One region of the Bacillus paranthracis genome, then DNA from elsewhere that is predicted to be linked to it. Evidence: riboswitches for the same ligand, from Rfam matches in the RefSeq annotation. Region 1 holds a riboswitch; the other holds the start of a gene.
What was found. A riboswitch is a leader RNA that binds a small molecule or an ion and turns the genes downstream of it on or off. The one in region 1 is predicted to bind FMN.
Positions count from the first base shown of each region.

Region 2: it holds a riboswitch for FMN, as region 1 does, so the genes downstream of both, ribD (bifunctional diaminohydroxyphosphoribosylaminopyrimidine deaminase/5-amino-6-(5-phosphoribosylamino)uracil reductase RibD) here and NLJ82_RS07675 (ECF transporter S component) in region 1, are expected to answer to the same signal.

Region 1 is NZ_CP101135.1:1,503,730-1,510,100, forward strand. It holds gene NLJ82_RS07660 (cob(I)yrinic acid a,c-diamide adenosyltransferase) at 1-465, shown strand, start outside; gene NLJ82_RS07665 (peptidoglycan DD-metalloendopeptidase family protein) at 550-1,164, shown strand; gene NLJ82_RS07670 (hypothetical protein) at 1,193-1,879, opposite strand; FMN riboswitch at 2,125-2,264, shown strand; gene NLJ82_RS07675 (ECF transporter S component) at 2,427-3,005, shown strand; gene NLJ82_RS07680 (ferredoxin) at 3,129-3,377, opposite strand; gene NLJ82_RS07685 (YpbB family protein) at 3,676-4,737, shown strand; gene NLJ82_RS07690 (RecQ family ATP-dependent DNA helicase) at 4,727-6,256, shown strand; gene NLJ82_RS07695 (CPBP family intramembrane glutamic endopeptidase) at 6,256-6,371, shown strand, end outside.
Region 2 is NZ_CP101135.1:3,877,967-3,884,337, reverse strand. It holds gene NLJ82_RS20015 (hypothetical protein) at 1-47, shown strand, start outside; gene ribH (6,7-dimethyl-8-ribityllumazine synthase) at 72-533, opposite strand; gene ribBA (bifunctional 3,4-dihydroxy-2-butanone 4-phosphate synthase/GTP cyclohydrolase II) at 552-1,745, opposite strand; gene ribE (riboflavin synthase subunit alpha) at 1,758-2,402, opposite strand; gene ribD (bifunctional diaminohydroxyphosphoribosylaminopyrimidine deaminase/5-amino-6-(5-phosphoribosylamino)uracil reductase RibD) at 2,384-3,496, opposite strand; FMN riboswitch at 3,808-3,951, opposite strand; gene NLJ82_RS19990 (CDGSH iron-sulfur domain-containing protein) at 4,142-4,348, opposite strand; gene NLJ82_RS19985 (YqkC family protein) at 4,488-4,733, shown strand; gene NLJ82_RS19980 (alpha/beta hydrolase) at 4,744-5,667, opposite strand; gene NLJ82_RS19975 (GNAT family N-acetyltransferase) at 5,749-6,228, shown strand; gene NLJ82_RS19970 (LacI family DNA-binding transcriptional regulator) at 6,331-6,371, shown strand, end outside.

The DNA.
Region 1 (6,371 bases):
ATTGGATATGCGATGACTAAACTACAAGGCGGGTCTTTCGGAGATATTTACAATGAACTTGAAACGATTCAACATGAACTATTTGATTGCGGGGGAGACTTGGCGATAGTAGGCGAGAAAATTCCTTATAAAGTAAAAATTGAAATGGTCGAAAACTTAGAAAGTAGGATTGATTCGTATATAGAAGAAGCACCGCCGCTAGAACGGTTTATTTTACCAGGTGGAAGCGAATCGGCAGCTGCTATTCATATTGCACGTACAGTTGTAAGGCGAGCAGAACGATGTATCGTGTCCTTGCAAAAGGAAGGAGAAATAAATGCAGTTGTTCTAAAGTATGTCAATAGATTATCTGACTATTTATTTGCAGTAGCTAGAGTAATAAACGCTCGATTACAAGTAAAAGATGTAGAGTATAATCGCAGTGCAATCGTTTTTCGTGATAAGAAAGAGAAGGAAGTGGAGTGATTCACTTTCTTTTTTTGTATACTTTTTTCTGTAATATACCAAAATAGAGAAGGTATGGTCGTAATTAGAAAACGGAGGATGTATATGAAAGCTTTAAAATACGGCGTCATGTTATTGACAGTACTGTTTTTATCTCAATTACATGTGTACGCAGAGGGAAATCAATGGGCATGGCCTGTTGAAGGACAGATAAGTGATTATTTTGGAACAAGGCACGGAAAACACTACGGTATAGATATAGCGGCACCGATCGGCACGCCTGTGTCAGCTATTCAAGAAGGGAAGGTAACAAAGTCTTATTATTCAAGTAGTTATGGAAACGTTATATTTATTAAACATGGAGAATATGAGGCTGTGTATGCACATTTAAATAAGAGATATGTAGTTCAAGGAGATTATATTTCAAAGGGAGAAATAATTGGAGAAGTAGGAAATACAGGAGAATCCCGAGGTGCACACTTACATTTAGAAGTTCATCAAGGAAAATGGACGATGGCAAAAAAGAATGCGATGAATCCATTGCTTGTTTTACATGAACAAAGAAATGAAACAGTTTCTTCATCGTTATACGTCGTCCAAAAAGGCGACACTCTAGTTAGCATTGCGCGGAAATTTAGAATGTCCGTTAAGGAAATTCAAGAAAAAAATGGATTGCAACAAGAGCTCATTTATCCAAATCAACAATTATATGTAAAGTAAAAAAAGAGCTAGTTTAACTAGCTCTTTTTTACCAAAAAATAAAGACACATATAAATCCAGAAATAGCTAAGTAGCTATATAAGTAAAATACTTTCGCTCTTGTTTTTTCGTTTGTTCGAAATAGTACAATAGTCGGTTCAATTAAACCAATTGTCAAACAAAGTAAACCAAGAAGCATACAACCGATTGAAATAGAGTACAGGGCGATTTGTGGTCCTTGAAATGGAATCATCCATTTTAATAAAAATGCAATGAGTGCAGTATAGCAAATGCTGCCGATGTATTTATTCAACGGTGCATTAGAACGGAAACCAGGAAGTTTTTTTAAGAAAGAGCGGGAAACAACTTCAGTTTGTAAAGATGTATGCTCTTCGATTATTTTTTGAGCTTCTTTTCCTTTTTGGAAAAGGGATAATATCCAGTTTCGCTCACCTTGAAAAATAAATTGTGAAGTTGTTAAATAATGATCCACCTTCACTTTATTCCAACTCTTCCACGGATGACGCTCACATAATTTTAATTTACTTTCTGTCTTTTTATCATACTGATAAATACTGATGCCATCTTCATCGAAAGCAGCATAGTATGTCTCGCTTGAGAATGTGCCTAAATCAATTGGACAGTAGAAAAGTAATTCTTTTTTTAAGTAAAAGTATTCTTTCCTTAAGTTTTTTTTCATTGTTTCTCGAATAGAGTGTCTCTTCTCTTTCTTCATGACATTTCCTCCATAATCCAGAAAATGTTCTTATCTTAACAATTCAACATCTTATCACTTTTAATTATATATGACTAGGGGATTCATAGGAGAAATGCCGAATACTAAAAAATATGGAGTGTATTGTAAAATATAATGAATGATTTTGATTATGTAAAATTAATAACTTATTTTTAATAAGTTACGATTTTTTTGTTCACAATACGATCATGTTGTTGTATAATGAAGTGGAAAATAGAATATCGGTCTATCTTCGGGGCAGGGTGAAAATCCCGACCGGCGGTGATGAACTATATGTGATTTTGTTCTAAGCCCGCGAGCCGTTAAGGCAGGATTTGGTGTGATTCCAAAGCCGACAGTACAGTCTGGATGGGAGAAGATGGAGGTTCAAGCGTTCAAAAAAGATAGGTATTTGAACGTCTGTTTGATGTGCCTTAAATTCTCCCTTTGTGTAAAACACAAAGGGTTTTTTCGTTCTATGAAAAAGTAGGCATAGCAGAACCTTTCCACTTTCCATGAGATGATCGATGGAAAAGGAGAGAGAAAGATGAAACAAAAAAACAGTGTAGTGCAGATGGTGAGTGTAGCGATGCTAAGTAGTATTGCATATTTACTGATGATGTTGGATTTCCCATTCCCAGGGCTTCCGCCATTTTTAAAAATTGATTTTAGTGATGTACCAGCTCTAATTGCTGCAATTATTTTCGGGCCGGTTGCAGGGATAATTGTAGAAGCGATAAAGAATATTTTACATTACGGGATTCAAGGGAGTTTAACGGGAGTACCAGTTGGAGAAATTGCTAACTTTATTGCAGGATGTTTATTTATTGGACCAGCAGCTTTCTTATTTAGAAAGTATCGTACTGTTAAGAGTTTAACGACAGGATTAATGCTAGGGACAATTACAATGGCTCTTATTATGAGCGTATTAAATTACATCATCATATTCCCAGCTTACACTTGGTTTTTAAATTCACCAGCTATGTCTAGCGAAGCGATAAAGACAACGGTTGTAACGGCAATTTTACCATTTAATTTGATTAAAGGAATTGTTGTGACAATTGTATTTGTAGCGTTATTCTCACGCCTGAAAGTATGGGTGTTTGCAAAAATGAAAAATGCATAAAATATAAAATAAAACCATTAGTAGTATGTAACTACTAATGGTTTTTTAATAAGGAGAATGAAAATAGAAAACAAAAAATACCCCTCAAAGGAATGAGGGGTATTTTTTGAAGTTAATAAAAGACTATTCGAATTTTAAAGCATCGCCGTCGAATGATTCGTCAGCAACTTTAATTGAGTCAGTTGGACAACCTTCGAATGCATCCATCATATCTTCAAGTAATACATCTGGAATTTCAACAATACCTTGGTTATCGTCTAATGTTACGAATGCAATACCTTCATCATCATAGTCATAAATGTCTGGTGCAGCAGCGCCACAAGCACCACATGCGATACAAGTATCTTTATCAACGATTGTATATTTTGCCATCTTTTTTCCCTCCTGATAATATGTATGTGAAAAGCTCGCCATAAAAATTATAACCTTATTGTAAAACGGTTTTTAAAACTTTTCAACATAAAATTATAATGATAATCCTTATCAATTAGAGTGTCAACTAATTTTTGCATTATGTCATAAGATTTTCAAAATACGTAAATGTTATTTCGTTTGGTACAATAGAATATATACAAGTATATATTGCCCATATGATAAGTTTAATGAGTAACGGTAGATGGCGCAATCATAACAAAAAGCAATTAAGTTAGATTGAAAGGTGGAAGCGGTAATGCAACTACAATATACTGTATTGTATTGTTTAAAACAATTGAATGGTGAAAGGACCGTTTCTTCTATTTATTATTTATTAAAGGGAAAACGTTCTTCGCAAACGTTACAAGATGGAAATATGTTCCGAATTTCTTTTTTGTTTGGAATATATAAATTGTTAAATAGAACTGAATATGATCGTGAAGTTGCAAAGTTGTTGCAAGCAGATTTAATTCAGGAAATACATGAAAATACATATTTGTTAACATCTAAAGGTGAAATGCAGTTACATACATGGGAGGAATGGTATGCTTTCCCAGCGCATTTACATGGTTTGCACTATGGTGAATTAGGTGAAACGTTTTGGAAAAGATTATCTTTAATTATTCAAACTGTATCTAATTTACAACAGAATAATACGAAGTTTATTCCTATTCAACAAGATACAGAAATAATGGTGTGGGTGAAGCGATTTTTAACAGGTATGCCGTATAGGCGAATTGAATTGGCAAAAAGATTATGGAAAGAAATACATAATCTTTTAGGGAAATGTGATGTGATAGAAGCGACGATTGTAACATATAGATTAACAGGATATGAACGTATCGGTTGTACATTGCAGCAGTTAGCGGAAATTACGAAACGAGATATTTTCAGGGTGTATTTTTTATTTTGGGGTACAATTCATTTCCTTATACAAGAAGTTCGCGATAAAGAAAATGAATTTCCGTTATTAGCTGAGATTATCTCTTATCCAAATGAGAGAGCTGAATTATTTAGTTTATCAACGAAAAAAACATATAATTTTTGGAGGCAAGGGCGCTCGTTAGAAGAAATAGCGACGATTAGAAATCTAAAGGTTGCAACGATAGAAGATCATTTTGTTGAAATTGCTTTGCGAGAAAGAGATTTTTCTATCGAGATGTTTATGGAAAAAGAAAAAATAGATAAAGTAACAGAAGTAATTGATGCATTACAAACACGTAAGCTGCGTGAGTTGAAACAAGCGGTTGGAGAGGATATCTCTTATTTTGAAGTTCGTCTTGTATTGGCGCGGATGGAGGGTATAAATGAAACTTGAGGAATATTTATATAGGTGGTTTGGATATTCTGAATTTCGTCCAGGTCAAAAAGGGGTAATTACAGATTTATTGGAAGGAAAAGATGTTATAGCGATGCTTCCGACCGGAAGAGGGAAGTCTATGTGCTATCAACTTCCAGGGCTCATGCAAGAAGGGACAGTACTTGTTGTATCACCATTATTATCTTTGATGGAAGATCAGGTTACACAATTAAAATATGTTGTGAAAAACCGAGTGATAGCATTTAATAGTTTTCGGACATTACAGGAAAAAAGAGAAGCGATGAAAAGATTAGCTTCTTATAAATTTATTTTTGTATCACCAGAGATGTTGCAGTCGGAATTGTTAATAAGAGAATTGAAGAAAGTTCATATTTCATTATTTGTTGTGGATGAAGCTCATTGTATTTCGCAATGGGGTTATGATTTTAGACCAGATTATAAAAAACTAGATGTAGTTATTAAGAATATCGGGTCTCCTACGGTGCTAGCATTAACTGCAACAGCGACGAAAGATGTACTCCGAGATATAGCAGAGAGTTTGAATTTGGAGAATGTGACGCAGCATGTGTATTCTATTGATCGTCCAAATATAGCAATGGAAGTACAATTTGTAGAGACGATAGAAGAGAAGAAAGAGGCGCTTTTGGACCAGGTGATGTATTTACAAGGGCCGGGGATTGTATATTGTTCAAGCAGAGCGTGGACAGAACGTTTAACGGAATATTTAAGAGGAAAAGGCGTTACTGGTGTCGCTTTCTATCATGGTGGTATGGAACATGAAGAGCGTATGTTAATTCAACAGCAGTTTATGAATGACCAATTACAGCTTGTAATATGTACAAGTGCTTTTGGTATGGGAGTAAATAAATCGAACACGAGATATATTATTCATTTTCACTATCCGACTAATATAGCTTCTTATTTACAAGAAATCGGAAGAGCTGGAAGAGATGGTGAACCAAGTATAGCTATTTTACTATGTAGTCCGTTAGATCACGATTTACCAATTTCAATCATTGAAGATGAATTGCCAAGCCAGTCACAAATACAATTTTTATTTTCTTTACTGCAGGAAAGAATGTTTCAAACGAAAGAATTACCAATAGAAGAGGTAGAAGAAATTTGTTATAATGCAGCAAGATTTAATGAACAATATTGGCGTTTCATCCGCTATCATCTTGAACAGCTTGGAATCATACAACAACGAAAACTAATATTAGAGAGCTTGTCAGATGAAATTATGAACAGATTAATAGCTGAAGTAGAAATAAGGTTACGTAATAAATATAGTGAGCTAGAAAACATGAAATCATGGATACAAGTGAAAGAATGTAGACGAGAATATTTGCTGCGACAGTTCGGTTACAGAAAAGAGGGCGAGGTAAAGAATTGCTGCGACTATTGTCATATTACAAAAACAGATTATAAAAAAAGACAAGCGCAACAATCGGATTTCGACTATAATTGGGAAACAGAGTTACAAAAGCTTTTCGGTCTAGAAAAGATGGGGGAATGATGAACATTCAAAGGCATAATATTGAAGATATGAGTCCGAAAGAAATAAGGCTGAATCTGTATATCACACAGTTCATTATTATCGGTATCGGTTGTTTACTAGCATATATACTATT
Region 2 (6,371 bases), 2.4 Mb from region 1:
CAATGGATGAATTAATAAAAGATGTACGGAGAAAAGTGAAGAAATAAAAAAAGAGGCCGCAGCCTCTTTTTTTATGCCCATTGTTTTGATAAGTGAGCCATTTCAATTGCAGCGACGGCGGATTCATAGCCTTTATTACCAGCTTTCGTGCCCGCGCGTTCAATCGCTTGCTCGATCGTTTCAGTCGTCAATACACCGAAAATAACGGGGATGTCTGTTTGTAGTGATAAAGATGCAACACCTTTTGCTACTTCATTACAAACGTAATCGTAATGTGTTGTAGCACCGCGAATGACAGTGCCTAACGTAATAACAGCATCATATTTCCCGCTATTCGCCATCTTTTTAGCGATTAAAGGAATTTCAAATGCACCAGGAACCCAGGCAACATCGATATCAGCTTCTTCTACACCGTGACGCTTTAATCCGTCTAAAGCGCCGCCAAGTAATTTACTTGTAATAAATTCATTAAAACGTCCAACAACAACCCCAACTTTTAATTCTGTACCAACTAAATGACCTTCGAATACCATAATAAATCTCTCCTTTAATTATAAGTTTAGTAAATGTCCTAATTTGTTTACTTTCGTTTGTAAATACGTTTTATTCTCTTCTTTTGCTGGCATTTGTAACGGTACACGCTCGATTACTTCTAAATCGTAACCTTGTAAGCCAGCAATTTTTCTTGGGTTATTCGTTAATAATCGTAAATGTTGTAAACCTAAATCTTTTAATATTTGAGCGCCAATACCATAATCCCGCAAATCAGCAGGGAAGCCAAGCTTTTCATTTGCTTCTACAGTATCGAATCCTTCTTCTTGTAACTTATAAGCGCGAAGCTTATTCAGAAGCCCAATGCCTCGTCCTTCTTGTCTCATATAAAGAAGAACGCCCTTTCCTTCACGCTCAATTTGAGCAAGTGCAGCATGGAGTTGTGGTCCGCAATCACATCGGCACGAGCCAAATACATCTCCTGTTAAGCACTCTGAATGAACGCGTACAAGTACAGGATCTCCTGTTGAAATATCACCTTTTACGAGTGCGATATGCTCTTTCGAATCTAAGGAATTAGAATAGCCAATTGCATGGAAAGTACCGAAATCTGTAGGTAATGTAATTTCCACTTCTCGCGTCACTAATGTTTCATGGTGGCGGCGATAAGCAATTAAATCTTCTATTGTAATCATTTTTATATCAAATTGTTTTGCGCACTGTAGTAAATCAGGTACCCGTGCCATCGTACCGTCCTCATTAATAATTTCACAAATGACGCCAGCTGGTTCTGCTCCGCAGAGCTGTGCTAAATCGACAGCAGCTTCTGTATGACCAGCCCGGCGCAAGACACCACCTTCTTTCGCAATTAATGGAAAGATATGTCCGGGACGATTGAAATCAGCACCTTTTGATGCAGGATTTAACATTTCTCGTATCGTAGTTGCACGTTCGTGGGCACTAATCCCAGTTGTTGTAGAAACATGATCAATGCTCACTGTAAATGCAGTATGATGCGAATCTGTATTATGAGCTACCATTGGTTCTAATTGTAGACGTTCTGCGTACCCTTCTGTAATTGGTACACAAACGAGACCACGTCCATGTGTAATCATAAAGTTAATTGTTTCTGGCGTAATATACTCTGCTAAAGCGATAAAATCGCCTTCATTTTCACGGTTTTCATCATCACATACGATCACGACTTTTCCTTGTTTTAAATCTTCTAGAGCTTCTTCAATACGATGAAACATAATGCTTCCCCCTTATAGAAATCCGTTTTCTTGTAAAAAGCTTTCGGTCATTGAACCTGTTCGTTTTACTGGTTTAGAAATAAAGCGTTCGATATATTTACCAATCATGTCACACTCAATGTTTACAATGTCACCGGCATTCTTTTCTCCGATAACAGATTCACTTACTGTGTGCGGGATGAGTGAAATTGTAATGGAAGATTCGTCTATATCAAATATTGTTAAACTCGTTCCATCAACAGCAACGGACCCTTTATGCAAACAATAGCGTAGCAATTCATCAGAAATAGCTATTTTGTAATAGACGGCATTATAGTGTTGTTTTTTGTTTAATATCGTTCCGATGCCATCGATATGTCCTGAAACGAAATGTCCACCGAATCGTCCGTTTGCAGCCATTGCACGTTCTAAATTTACTTTGCATTGCGGTTTAAGCATGCGAAGTGATGTTGATTGCATCGTTTCAGGCATTGCGTCTACTGTGAATGAAGTTGTTGTGAAACTCGTTACAGTCAAGCAAATACCGTTAACCGCGATGCTATCACCTAAGTGAACATCTGATAAAATTTTATTGGCATGAATCGTTAACTTCATCGCTTCGCCGCTTTGTTGCATGTTTGCAATCGTTCCTAATTCTTCTACAATTCCTGTAAACATTCCATCACCTCACTTCGGGCATGCGCAACAATTTTTATGTCATCGCCAACTTGTTTCATCTCTTGAATTTCCAAGGAAAGTGCATCTTGTAATGTTGAAAAACCATTGCCGCCAAATAAAGTAGGGGCATTTTTTCCACCAATTAATTTTGGGCTTATATAAGTTACAATTTCATTGAAATACTTTGTTTGTAAGAAACTTGCATGAACGGTTTGACCACCTTCGACGAAAAGAGAAAGAATTTGTTTTTCGCCGAGTAGGTGTAAAACATCCTGTATTTCAATCTGTTTCGTTTTCATTTGGAATATAGCTATATTTTCAGATTCATAAGAAGCTATTTTCTCTGGATTTACATCCTTACCAACTATAATCCATGTCGGTGCTAAACTATCTGTTATGACATGAGAAGATGGTGGCGTTCGTAAATGGGTATCTAAAATAACGCGTATAGGATTTTGCCCTCCGTTAGGAATTCTTGTTGTTAAATGCGGATTATCAGCTATAACTGTATTCACTCCAACAAGAATTGCATCGTGTGTGTGACGATATTGATGAACATCAGCTCGTGCATCTTCACTTGTAATCCACTTACTTTCACCGGTTACGGTTGCTGTTTTTCCGTCTAAGCTCATCGCTGTTTTTATTGTTACAAATGGACGTTTCGTTTTCATGTAGTGAAAAAAGTAGCGATTTAATAAAACTGCTTCTTCTTCCAGAACACCAGTAGTTACTTCGATGCCAGCTTCCTCTAATCTTTTTTTTCCATTACCAGAAACGAGAGGATTGCAATCAAGAGTAGCAATTACAACCCGTTTGACTTCTTTTTTGATGAGCAATTCACAGCAAGGTGGTGTTTTTCCAAAATGGCTACACGGTTCAAGTGTTACATACACGGTGGCTCCTTTTGCTTTGTCACCAGCCATATGAAGAGCATGAACTTCTGCGTGTTCTTCACCAGCACGTAAATGAGCCCCCATACCGACGATGTTTCCGTCTTTTACAACAACAGCACCAACCATAGGATTTGGACTTGTTTGCCCAGATGTTCCTTCTGCTAATTGCAGAGCAATCCTCATATATTCTTGATCTGTCATTTTCTTCACCTCTCCTAAAAAAATCAAAAAACCCCAAGGATTTCAATATCCTTGGGGTTTGGGAGACGTGATTTCTAGAAATATAGTTCGAATACGAAAGTATAGGAAAGAAACCTAACGATGATTAATATTTTGGCATAAGGAAGAAACCTAGCAAAAATATCAAATTTTTCAAACGCTAGTCGTATCTTTTTATTTCAGCATAGAAAGATAAGTATACAAAATAAAACATATATATAGATTTGAATTGAATCTATAAAAATATGCATACTGAAATAAAAGTGTATTCGCTATATAAAATTACTAGAAAACATATCCTTCTCCCATCCAGACTATACTGTCGGCCCTAGAGTTTCACTAGATCCACCGTTTTCGAGTTGAAAACGGGTCACGGACTTAGAAGTTTGCACTTCATCACCGCCGGTTGGGAATTTCACCCGACCCCGAAGGATGCTGTTTGCTCAAATTATAGCACAAAAAAAATAAAAGGCTAGTAAAAAGTATTCGAATGTGAAGAATTGTGTGAAAATATATGTAGGCTGAGATGGAGACAAAAGTATTAGAAATGTTGTAAGGATAAGGGATATAACGGAGTTGCTAAAAAGAAAAAACATGCACAAAAAAATGTGCATGTCACATGTAAAATTATTCTGCCTCTGGTGCTCTAACAACAGATTCGAATTTACCTTTATGCGAAGCATCGCAATAAGGCATATTTTTTGATAAACCACAACGGCATAAAGAAAATGCCGGTTTTGCTGGGAATACATTCCCTTGTGAATCAACTAATTCCACGTCCCCTGTAACGCGAAAAGAGCCATTATCATTTACTTTAATTTGTACTTTAGCCAACGCTATCCCTCCTTCCCAAACGCTTAATTTCATCATATAATCAAGAGAAGTACTTGACAATATGAAAAGAGCACTTTCTTTGGAAGAGAAGAGAGTGTTATAATGTTTTTTATAACTGACTAGAGTAAGGTGACGAAAGATGGATAAACAATTACGTACATTACGAAATATTGCAAATGAGCGCACGTGGGCTTCATTTTTGAATGATAATCATCCATATAGTTTGTTACACTGGTCCATTGCTGGTGTAGGACAAGAGTCAAAGGATGTTTGGTTACTGCAAGATGAGGTAACATTTCAAACGACAGAATTTCCAACGCTAGATGATGCAATAAAGTGGATTTCTGAAAATATGGAACAAGTTACAGACGTTTTAGCGCAATAAAAAAACAGGCTTATGCAAGCCTGTTTTTTGTTTCTTTTACATATGAGTTTAAAAATTGATCAACGGCTGCTTCATACTCTTCTTTATTTTCGTTATAAGAGCAAGCGTGTGCGCCGTGTTCTGCAATATAAAGTTGTTTATTGTTTTCCTTCGCTTCATAGAGCGCTTTCGTCATATCAGCTAAAATATAATCATCATCTTTACTATGAATAAAGAGGACGGGATTGTTAATGTTTTTTATACAATCGATTGGTGAAACTTCACGAATCGTATAACCGTCACGCACTTTTAAGAAAGCATTTGCTAAAGGTAATAAAGGCCATTTCGGTAAATGGAATTCAACCTTTAAACGATGTTGTAATTGTCCGTAGAAATCAGAAAAAGGACAATCTGCAATATAGAAATCAGCACCATCTTCTACAAGTCCTGCGTACTGAAGAAGTGTTGCAGCTCCCATCGATTCACCATGAATACCGAGTGTTATATTTGTTCCAAAACGACTTTTTAGCCAGTCAACTACAGATTTTAAATCATGCTTTTCATAGTATCCATAGCTTGTCGTTTTTCCCCCAGTCTTACCATGACGACGATGATCATAAATAACGACATTATATCCTCTGTTTAAAAATAACCTTGCATATTTTATAGAGTTCATTTTATTTACAGTTACGCCGTGACAGAAAATCATAAACTTATTGGAATGACCAGCAGGAATGTAATATCCGTGAAGATCATATCCGAATTGCGAAGGAATATGAATTTCTTCTTTATGAAGAGCTTCAAAATCCTCTATACGAAAATGTTTTTTCGTTTCTCTTTCGAGTATTTCTTCCTCTGTTTTTTTCTTTAAGTACATCACCTTATTTGTAAAGAAAATCCCAAGGGCAGTTATCGCACCTAGTATAGTAAACAATGCTGCAAAAAAACGTTTCATACTTTACCTCATCCTCCAAATACCGTTACATGTGATACACTTATATTGTATCACAAGGATAGAAAAGGGGAGAAATAGGAAATGGTGCATATACAAAAAATTACGCCAGCGATGAAAGAAACAATCCGAATGTTCATGTGTGAGAACTGGGGGAGTTCATTGATGGTTTCACGTGGTAAGGGACATCAGTTAGAAGAGTTGCCAGGATTTGTTGCGCTCTCAGAAGACAGAATAATCGGAATTATAACGTATGAAGTAATCGGAAATATGTGCGAAATTGTATCGTTAGATAGCTTTGAAGAAAGAAAAGGAATAGGGACAAAACTTGTAGATTGTGTATTACGAGTTGCAGAAGAAGAACGGTGCAGGCAGGTTTGGCTTATAACAACAAATGATAATATGAATGCGTTACGTTTTTACCAAAAACGTAATTTTTTGATGACGAATTTATATGTAAATGCGGTGGAAGAGGCACGAAAAATAAAGAAAGAAATTCCGCGCATTGGGTATGATAATATCCCGATTTTACATGAAATTCAATTAGAATATAGTTTAGTGTAATGATGTAACAATTTTCAGAAATATAAATTATTAACCTTGACGAATATTGTAATTTAGGTTACCGTAAAATTGTAATCTATTACCATATTAAGGGGTGACGATGTGGCAACTATACGTGATGTTGCAAAATTGGCAGGTGTTTC